Linked DNA regions of Buchnera aphidicola (Macrosiphoniella sanborni). The protein of the gene in region 3 interacts with the protein of the main gene of each other region in a pairwise test. Links are inferred from orthologs where the notes say so. Each region holds a gene or a part of one and is shown on either strand. Other genes may lie near its edges.

Evidence for each region. The genes of interacting proteins can lie anywhere in the genome.
Region 1: the proteins of rpe (region 3) and eno interact in binary tests that used the Escherichia coli proteins (3 or more experiments, as listed by UniProt). The link is inferred for Buchnera aphidicola (Macrosiphoniella sanborni) from one-to-one orthologs.
Region 2: the proteins of rpe (region 3) and dnaN interact in binary tests that used the Escherichia coli proteins (3 or more experiments, as listed by UniProt). The link is inferred for Buchnera aphidicola (Macrosiphoniella sanborni) from one-to-one orthologs.

What each region holds. Positions count from the first base shown.
Region 1 is NZ_CP034864.1:438,176-441,134, reverse strand. It holds eno (phosphopyruvate hydratase), read right to left. Parts: upstream 2,153-2,959; coding sequence 848-2,152; downstream 1-847. Other genes in the region: D9V74_RS01970 (CTP synthase), read right to left, coding at 2,173-2,959. UniProt on the Escherichia coli protein: Catalyzes the reversible conversion of 2-phosphoglycerate (2-PG) into phosphoenolpyruvate (PEP). It is essential for the degradation of carbohydrates via glycolysis.
Region 2 is NZ_CP034864.1:10,504-13,448, forward strand. It holds dnaN (DNA polymerase III subunit beta), read right to left. Parts: upstream 2,053-2,945; coding sequence 949-2,052; downstream 1-948. Other genes in the region: gyrB (DNA topoisomerase (ATP-hydrolyzing) subunit B), read right to left, coding at 1-867; dnaA (chromosomal replication initiator protein DnaA), read right to left, coding at 2,057-2,945. UniProt on the Escherichia coli protein: Confers DNA tethering and processivity to DNA polymerases and other proteins. Acts as a clamp, forming a ring around DNA (a reaction catalyzed by the clamp-loading complex) which diffuses in an ATP-independent manner freely and bidirectionally along dsDNA.
Region 3 is NZ_CP034864.1:551,284-556,374, forward strand. Bases 2,141-5,091 are described here. They hold rpe (ribulose-phosphate 3-epimerase), read right to left. Parts: upstream 3,984-5,091; coding sequence 3,297-3,983; downstream 2,141-3,296. Other genes in these bases: tsgA (MFS transporter TsgA), read left to right, coding at 2,141-2,144; trpS (tryptophan--tRNA ligase), read right to left, coding at 2,251-3,273; aroB (3-dehydroquinate synthase), read right to left, coding at 4,657-5,091. Outside these bases: more of tsgA, read left to right, coding at 978-2,140. UniProt on the Escherichia coli protein: Catalyzes the reversible epimerization of D-ribulose 5-phosphate to D-xylulose 5-phosphate.

The DNA.
Region 1 (2,959 bases), 120 kb from region 3 along the record:
ACATTCCTAATGTATAAAATATATTATTATTATTATTATATACATGAATATTTTAATTATAAAAAATAAAATAATTTTTACTAAAAAAAAATTATGTTTTAATATAATATTTCCAAATTAAATGATAATATATTTTCTAAAAAAGTATATACTTTTTTAGTATAATAATATTATTAATATTTTTAATTAAAATAAATTAAAAATATTTTATATTATATCAAAATATAATTTATTTTATTTAATTATTAAATAATGAATAGTTAAAAACTAACTATTATAGTATCAAAAAAATATTTAAAAATATATAACATAATATTGCGAAACAATTAAATGTTTGATACTTTTTAATAAAAAATATTATCTTTAATAACGAATGTTTTACATCATATTATACCAAGTGATGATCAATGATAAATCATTAAATGAATATTCTTAAAATATTTTTAATATTATATATTAACCTATTATAAATAATTAGATTTAATATTTTTATTATTTTGTATTATGTAATAAAATTTTATTTTATTTCACTTTTATAAGAAAGTAATTTTTTTGTATATATTCAAAAAAATATAAAACAAAGTGTATTTTGTATTATAGATCATTATATAGAAAAGAACTTTTATTAATATGTATTTTTTTAAAAAATAATTTTATATAAAAAATAAGATATATGAAATATAAAAAAAATTAAAAATATTTTTATTTTTTTTTAAATCATATACTAAAAATATTTATTTTGATTAAAAAAAAATATGTTTTTTAAAATAAATGATTTAAATCATTTTGAATATGTTAAGAAACAGGCATATTTTAAAATACCTGGTTCTTTGAAATATGTTTTTATTTACAATGCAAATGGAATTTCTTTTAAACCATTAAACGGAGCTTCTTTAGAACCTAATTTTTCTTCAATTCTAATTAATTGATTATATTTTGCAGTTCTATCAGAACGACTAACAGAACCAGTTTTAATTTGACCTGCTGATGTTCCTACAGATAAATCTGCTATAGAACAATCTTCTGTTTCACCTGAACGATGAGAAATAATTACATTATAGTGTGCTTCTTTAGCTATTTTAATTGTTTCTATAGTTTCTGTTAATGTACCAATTTGGTTTAATTTAATTAATATGGAATTTGCAATACCTGATTTAATTCCTTTTCTTAAAATATGAGGATTTGTTACAAACAAATCATCGCCAACTAATTGTATTTTATGACCTAATATTTTTGTTTGATATAAAAATCCTTCCCAATCTGATTCATTTTGACCATCTTCAATTGAAACGATAGGATATTTTTGAGATAGTTTTTCTAAATAATGAGTAAATTCTTTTGAAGAAAAAGAAATATTTTCTCCTATTAATTCATATTTTTTTGTTTTTTCATTATACAATTCTGAAGCTGCGCAATCTATTGCTAATCTTATATCTTTTCCTAATGTATATTTAGTGTGATATATCGCTTCTTGAATAATATCTAAAGCTTCTTCGTTAGATTTTAAATTTGGAGCATATCCACCTTCGTCTCCTACGGTTGTGCTCATGTTTTTTTCTTTAAGTAACGTACCCAAAGCATGAAATATTTCACATCCCATACGTATAGCTTCTTTGATTGTTCGTGCACTAATAGGTTGAATCATAAATTCTTGAATATCAATATTATTATTAGCATGTTTTCCACCATTAATAATATTAATCATAGGAAGAGGCATAGAAAATATATTTGGTGTGTTGTTTAGTTCTGCAATATGTTTATATAAAGGTATTTTTTTAGATGAAGCAGCAGCTTTTGCAACAGCTAAAGATACAGATAAAATTGCATTTGCACCTATTCTAGATTTATTTTTTGTGCCATCTAAATCAATCATAGTATAGTCGATCTGACTTTGATCTTGAGCATTTTTATTTTTTAGTGCCATAGATATTTCAGTATTGATTAATAAAACTGCTTTTTTTACTCCTTTCCCTGTAAATCGATCCTGATCATTATCTCTTAATTCCATAGCTTCTAATGAACCTGTAGAAGCTCCAGAAGGAGAAGAAGATAATCCTATAGAACCATCTTCTAAATATACTTCAGATTCTACAGTAGGATTACCTCGGGAATCTATAATTTCACGTGCTATAATTTTTATAATTTTAGACATATTATAATACCTTAATATATTTATTTTAAACTTTTTTTATTTTTTCCTGCTGATTTTATAAAATCAATAAATAGCGGATGACCATCATGTGGTGTAGAAGTAAACTCTGGATGAAATTGACAAGCTAGAAACCATGGATGATTAGTTATTTCTATAATTTCTACAATATTATTTTTTTCTGAACGTCCTGTTACTTTTAATCCTGCTGTTTCTATTTTTTTGAATAAAATATTATTAACTTCATATCGATGTCTGTGTCTTTCTATAATCACATCTTTATTATATAGTTTTCGAGATAAACTATTTGTGCTCAATTTACAAGGTTGACCACCTAATCTCATAGTACCACCTAAATCGCTTTTTTTTTCTTTTTTATTGTTATATTTTAATGAATTAATATTACGATTTTTTATTAAATCAATAACTGGATATTTACATTGAGGATCAAATTCTGTTGAATTAGCTTCTTTAATTCCAATAACATTTTGTGCAAATTCAATAATTGCTATTTGCATACCTAAACAAATACCAAAATATGGAATATTATTTTCTCTTGCATATTTTATAGATAATAATTTCCCTTTAATACCCCGATCACCGAAACCTCCAGGTATTAAAATACCATTAAGGTTTTTTAATAACTTAGTATTTGTACATTCTATTTCATTAGCACTAATTAATGTTATATTTACTTTAATTTGATTTTTAAAACCAGCATGTTTTAGAGCTTCTATTACAGATTTATAAGCATCAGGTAATTTAACATATTTACCAATAATTCCAATAATGATAGTTTTTTTATAATTT
Region 2 (2,945 bases), 540 kb from region 3 along the record:
CATGCCTGCACGAAAACCTGCTAAATGTGTTCCTCCGTCTTTTTGTGGGATATTGTTAGTAAAACATAGTATGTTTTCTTGATGTGAATCACTCCATTGCATAGCTACTTCTAGTTCTATTTTTTCTTTTTTAGATTTAAAATAAAATATTTTTGGATGAATTGGTATTTTTTTTATATTTAGAAATTTAATAAAAGCTTTAATTCCACCTTTATAATGATAGCAATTTTTAATATTAGATCTATGGTCTTCTAAATAAATCGTAATATTTGAATTAAGAAATGATAATTCACGTAAACGTTTAGATAAAATATCATATTGAAATTTTACATTATTAGTGAAAGTTTTATAACTCGGCCAAAATCTTATGTATGTACCTGATAAATTAGTTGAACTAACAATAGAGAGGGAATTTTGTGGTTTGCCATTGTAATATATTTGTTGATATTTTTTTTTATTTTTATAAATTATTAATTCCAACTTTTCTGATAAAGCATTGACTACTGATATTCCAACACCGTGTAATCCTCCTGATATTTTATATGAAGAATTATCAAATTTTCCCCCAGAATGTAATACTGTCATAATAACTTCGGCAGCTGAAATGTTTTCTTCGGGATGAATATCAGTTGGAATACCTCGACCATCATCTTGAACAGATACAGAATTGTCTGCATGAATGACAACCTGAATTTCTTTACAGTAACCTGATAATGCTTCATCTATAGCATTATCAACTATTTCAAAAACCATGTGATGCAATCCACTACCATCATCTGTATCACCAATATACATGCCTGGTCTTTTACGAACAGCGTCTAATCCTCTTAAAATTTTTATATGAGAAGAGTTATATGTATAATTCATAATTTTCCTGTGTTTTTATAAAAAAGAAGAAATATTGAAATTATTTTTAATATTATATTAATAAAAATTTTAAAAAAATATTTAGCGTTTTAATAACATTACAACATATTTAGTTGAAGTATCATTTTCCGCTTCAATTTGTATAGAATTATTAGAATGATTTAAGAATAAGAGAATATTTTCACTATTAATAGAATTTAATATATCTAATATATAATAAACATTAATTGATATTTCTATTTCAGGGCCTATATAATTTATATTAAACATATCTTCTGCTGTTTCTTCTTCTTGATTATCAGATAATACTTTAAATTGACCGTTTCTAATATGAATTTCTACTCCACAAAATTTTTCATGTGATAGAATAGCAACACGTAATAATGATTGTTTTAATAATTTACAATTAAAAATAATACTATTATTTTTTTTTTGGAATAACACACTTTCATAATTAGGAAATGTTCCTTCAATCAGTTGAGCAGTAAAAATAAATTGTTCTATATATATTCTAATATGATTTTGACCAATTAAAATTTTTATTTCTTTTTGAGGAGTATTTAATAATTTATATAATTCAGCAATTCCCTTTCTTGCAATTATAATTGAAAAAGAATTTATTTTTTTTTCTTTTAAAATAGTTTTTGAAATTCCCAAACGATATCCATCTGTAGCGACCATATTAAGTGCACAGTCTATTTTTTCTAATAACATACCATTTAAATAATATCTTACATCTTGCTTGCCCATAGAAAAATGAGTTTTTTCTATCATATTTTTTAAAATGTTTGAATTTATAAAAAATTCTGAAATATAATGAAAATTATTATGATTGGGAAAATGTTCAGATGATAGTGTTGTTAATATGTAGTTACTCTTACCAGAAATTATATGCATTTTGTTTCCCTTTAATTGCATCTTAATATCTGAAAGATTTAATGAATTACGACAAATATCTAAAAGTTTACGTCCAGAAATAGTAGTACTACCTGGAATATGGTCCGTCGATAATTCAATATTTGAAATTAATTCAATTTCTAAATTTGTTGCTGTTAATGACAAAATTTTATTTTTTATAGAAATTAATATATTTTCTAATATAGGGAAAGAAGTATTTTTTGTGACAAATCTGTTTATTTTTTGTAAATTTTGAATTAAAATATTGTTTTTTATATTAAATTTCATATGATCACATTGAGAGAGTTTTAATTAAATTTAAAAAATCTTTTTTAATTTCATTATTTTCTTCTTGCAATTGTTTAATTTTACGACATGCATGTAATACTGTAGTATGATCTCTGCCACTAAAAGCGTCTCCAATTTCAGGTAAACTATGTTTTGTGAATTTTTTAGCCATTGCCATAGCCATTTGTCTTGGACGTACAATTGATCGTGAACGTTTTCTAGATAACAAATCACTTACTTTAATTTTATAATATTCTGCAACTTTTTTTTGAATATTATCAATAGTAACAAGTTTTTTTTGGAGAGCAAGTATATCTTGTAGTGCCTCTCTGACAAAATCTACAGTAATAGTTTGATGAGTAAAACGAGAATTAATAATTACTCGATTTAGAGCACCTTCTAATTCACGTACATTAGAACTTAAATTTTGAGCAATAAAAAAAGCAACTTCATGAGATAAAATGATATTTTTTTCATCAGCTTTTTTGATGAGAATAGCTATTCTAGTATCTAATTCTGGTGGATCTATTGCAACAGTAAGACCCCAACTAAACCTTGATTTAAGACGATCTTCAACACCATTAATTTCTTTAGGATAACGATCAGAGGTTAAAATAATTTGTTGATTACCTTCTAGTAAAGCATTAAATGTATGAAAAAATTCTTCTTGTGAATGTTCTTTATGTGCAAAAAACTGAATATCATCAATTAGTAAGACGTCAACAGAACGATAGTATAATTTAAATTTTTCAATAGAATTATTTTTTAATGCTTTAACCATATCTTGCACAAAACGTTCAGAATTCATATAAATGATTTTAATATTATATTTATATGTTAAGATTTCATTTCCTATAGCATGAAGCAAGTGAGTTTTACCTAATCCTGTTGCA
Region 3 (5,091 bases):
TTTTATATACATATATATTTTTTATACATGCATTGATTTTTTAGATATAATTTTATATTTTTTTAATAAGAAAAAATTTACTAATTAGAGATTCTTTAAGATTTCAAATATTTTAAGTAATTATATTACAATCTTTGACGAGAAAAGAATTTTCTAATTATTTCTTTTTATTTAAAATCAGTTGATAATATTATTATTTTATACATTTAAATTTAACATATAATTATTAAAAATACTTTTATATGTTCTATATAAAATATTAATAAGTATATAACTTTAAACATAAAAAATTTAGAACATACTTTGATGTTTTTTAATTGCATTAAAATTATTATTTTATCAGATTGTAAAAAGATACAAGAACCTCTTAAAAATCTCTTGATTAATAATTTAAAAGAGCATCTAAATTTTTAAAAATGCTATTTTAATATACTACTTATTTTATTGCCTCTTAATTGTTTGGTTATATTATTATATCGATATTTTATAACAAATTTTTCTGATAATATAACTACAATTGAATTCTCTTTAATAATACTATACGAATTAATATCATATATTAATATCATATAATACTACTAATAATACTACTAATAATACTACTAATATAAGCAGAATAAGAATATTAAGTAAGAAGAATTAATATTTACCTCTATCTTGTAAATTAATCTAAAAAATAAAATTTTTTTTATTATTATTTATTCTTTTTTTTAATTAATGTTAAATGTTGTCAAAAATATTATAAAATTTATAATTTTAGATAAAATATACATCATATTTTATTAAAATTAAACTTATTTCGTTAATAATATTAAAAACATTTTGTTGTCTTCTTATTTAAAAAAATTCAACAAAAAAATAATATAATTGAAGAATGAATTATTACATTTGAATATATTTTAATATATCATATATTTCATTTTATAAAAAAATATACTATATTCATAGTAGTTGTTATAAAAAAAACAGGTAAAAATATGAATAATATTAATCGAATAGGACTTACATGGATTAGTTTTTTGTCATATGCTTTTACAGGTGGATTAGTTGTAATTACTGGAATGATTATAGGAAATATTTCTGATTATTTTAATTTATCTGTAGCCCAAATGAGTAATACATTTACTTTTTTAAACGCAGGAATATTAATATCAATTTTTTTAAATTCTTGGTTAATAGAAGTGATATCATTAAAAAAACAACTAATATTTGGATTTATACTGACTAACTTAGCTATAATTGGAATAGTCTTATCTAATAATCTATTTTTATTTTCAATCAATCTTTTTATACTTGGATTAGTTAGTGGGATTACTATGTCTATAGGAACTTTTATAATTACTAATTTATATTTAGATTCTAAAAGAAGTCAAAAATTATTATTAACTGACTCTTTTTTTAGTATGTCTGGAATGATATTTCCAATTATTACAGCGTATCTTTTAGAAAAAAAAATTATATGGTATTGGAATTACATATGTATAGGTATTATTTATATTTTAATTTTTCTTCTTACTATTAATTTAAATTTTGAAAAATTAAAAATAGATGTTCAAAACATTAAAGAAACAAAAGAAAAGTGGAATCTAAATGTATTTTTATTATCTTTATCAGCATTACTTTATATTTTAGGACAATTAGGCTTTATCTCATGGGTACCACAATATGCTACTAAAATAATGAATATTAATATAAACAAAACAGGTACCTTAGTAAGTAGTTTTTGGATGTCTTATATGATAGGAATGTGGTGTTTTAGTGTTTTAATTAAATTTTTTAATTTAAATCGTGTTTTTATTTTTCTAACAGGTACATCTACTGTAATCATGTATTTCTTTATTCACAGCGAAAATTTTATAACACAACAGTGCACAATTATTAGTTTAGGTTTTTTTTCAAGTGCAATTTATACTATTATTATTACGTTAGCTTCATTACAAACAAAAAACCCTTCTCCAAAATTAATAAATTTAATTTTATTATTTGGTACCATTGGAACTTTACTAACATTTGTTATTACTGGACCAATAGTAAAATACAAAGGATTATATATAACTTTAATCAGTGCTAATATATTATATGGTATAGTTTTTTTTCTTTCTCTTTTAATTTATAATAATAGAAAATATAATATAATTAAATAAAAATTTTATATCTAATACCTAAAATTCTAAAAAAATTATAATACTAAATACTACATAATAAACTAGACTAAACTAAAAGATAAAAATTTTGGTTTATATTATAAAATTAGTTCAATGTCATTATACCCAAAATATCATATACACGTTTTAAAGTTTTTTTAGATTTGAATTGTGCTTTTATTGCACCTTCATAAGCAATTTTTTTTAAATAAGTTTCATCACAACGATAATTATTATAAGATTTTTGTAAATTATATAAAAATTTAGATATAGAATCTATAACAATTTTTTTAAATTCAGAATACATAACTCCCTCTAATTCTTTTAATAATATAGTTATATCTTGATTAGTAATAGCAGAAAGAATTTCTAATAAATTTGAAATACCAGGTTTATTTTCTATATCATAATATATTTTAGAAGGTATTTCTGAATCAGTCACAGCATTATTTATTTTTTTTATAATAGAATGCATATCATCTAATAAATAAATAACATTTTTTTTATTAATATCAGATTTAGACATTTTTTTCTTAGGTTCTAATAAAGACATAATTTTAGAACCGTATTCGCTAATTAATGATTCAGGTAATGTAAATATATCACCATATAAACTATTAAAACGATGTGCTATATTTCGAGTTAACTCTATATGTTGTTTTTGATCTTTTCCTACTGGAACAATATTAGTTTGATACAATAAAATATCTGCTGCCATTAAAATAGGATAATTAAATAAAGCAGTATTGATTTTTTGAATAGCATTCTTCGCTATTTTTCTTTTTTGTTTGAATTGTGTCATACGAAATAATTCTGAAAATTCACTGAAACAATTTAGGATCCAATTTAATTGACTGTGTTCGTGAACATGTGATTGAATGAAAATAATGCTTTTATTAGGATCTACTCCAGAAGCTAAATATAAAGATAATGTGTCTAATATCGATTTTTTCAAATTTAATCTATTTTTTTGTGCAGTAGTCAATGCATGCAAATCAGCAATACAATAAAGACAATCATAATTTTCTTGCATACTAGACCAATAACGCATGGTTCCTATATAGTTTCCGATAGTCAAATTCCCAGAAGGTTGTATTGCACTGAACAAAATAGGTTTATGAAGAATCATATTATTTCCTAACGTTAAAATACTTAATGAATAAATCTTGAATGCACGTATTCTAATTCTTTCCGAATTTTTTTAATAATCAATTCATAGTTTGTATACTTAAATAATCCGGATCCGATTACAAAAACATTTGCTCCAGAAAATGCAATGTCACCAATATTTTCTAATTTTATTCCACCATCTACTTCTAAAAGAATATCAGAAAAATTAGAATCAATAATTTTTCTTACTTCACGTATTTTTTTGAAAGTAGATGATAAAAAAGATTGATTGCTAAAACCTGGATTTACAGACATTAACAAAATTAAATCTAATTTTTCTAAAATATATTCTAACACATTAAGTGGTGTAGCCGGATTAATTGCTAATCCTGCCTTGCATCCATGATCTTTAATTAAATGTAACGTTCGTTCAATATGTAGCGTAGCTTCTGGATGAAAAGTTATAAAAGTTGCTCCTGCTTTAGCAAATAAAGGAATCAAACTATCTACTGGTTTAACCATCAAATGAACATCAATAGGAGCTTGAATACGATAATTACGTAATGACTCTAAGATCATAGGCCCCATAGTTAGATTAGGAACATAATGATTATCCATAACATCAAAATGTATTAAATCAGCTCCAGCATCTATTACTTTTTTTGTATCTTCTCCTAAACGTGCAAAATCAGCAGATAAAATAGATGGAGCTAAAAAAAACTTTTTCATCTTAATTTCCCTATCTTTGATATATATAAATTAATTTATTACATATATTTAAAATAAATAATTATGTTAGAGATATTAAAAATATTCATGATTTCATAATAATTTTATATTTAAGTTGAAAATATTTATATTTAATACGAATCAAAATAATTTTCATAAAATATGAAAAAAGAAAATAAATTTTTTATCTTGAGTAAAGACTATATTTTTAAAAAATATAAATTACTACAGAAAATAATAGATTATTACATTTATAATAATTTTTTTATATTCTATAATATAAAATTATTTTTTTTAAACAGATTGATTATGAATAATATTTTTAAGAAAATATTTCATACTTCACTAATTTAAGAATTCATACTAATTTAAGAATTCATGTTAAAAAATATATAAAATAATTTATATAAAAATAGTTGATTTTTAAAAATATATAAAAAATTTTTTTTATAGTACTTTACTTAAATTCACAAAAAAAAATTCAGAATACCTACAACATATTATTTTTATTATTTATAATATCACTTTTATTATTTATATTTAATAGAATATATTTAATAGAATATCATAGAAGATTTGATTAATATAATGAGTCTATAGTTTTGTAAGAACACAATATAACGTCTATTTTAAAAACTTATAAAAATATATAATTATTTTATATTTTAAAAAGTTATTGCGAATTTTTTATAGCGCTTAAAATAATATTTTTATCTACATTACTATAAATTTTTGCTTTTCCAATAGATATTGGTAAAACTAATCTAATTTCTCCTGACATCACCTTCTTATCTCGCATCATATAAGGAATATATGAAGCAGCTGACATATTTTTTGGCCCTTTAATAGGTAAACCTGCTCTTTTCAACAATCCAATAATTCTTTTAAAATCTTGTTTTTTTAGATATCCAAGTAATTCAGAAGTGCGCGTTGCCATAACTATTCCTACTGATATCGCTTCTCCATGCAGCCAATTTCCATAACCAGAATGAACTTCAATAGCATGTCCATATGTATGACCAAGATTTAATAATGCCCGCAGATTCTTTTCTCTTTCATCTAAAGAGATTAATTGTGATTTTAGTTGACAACATTTTTTTATACAATA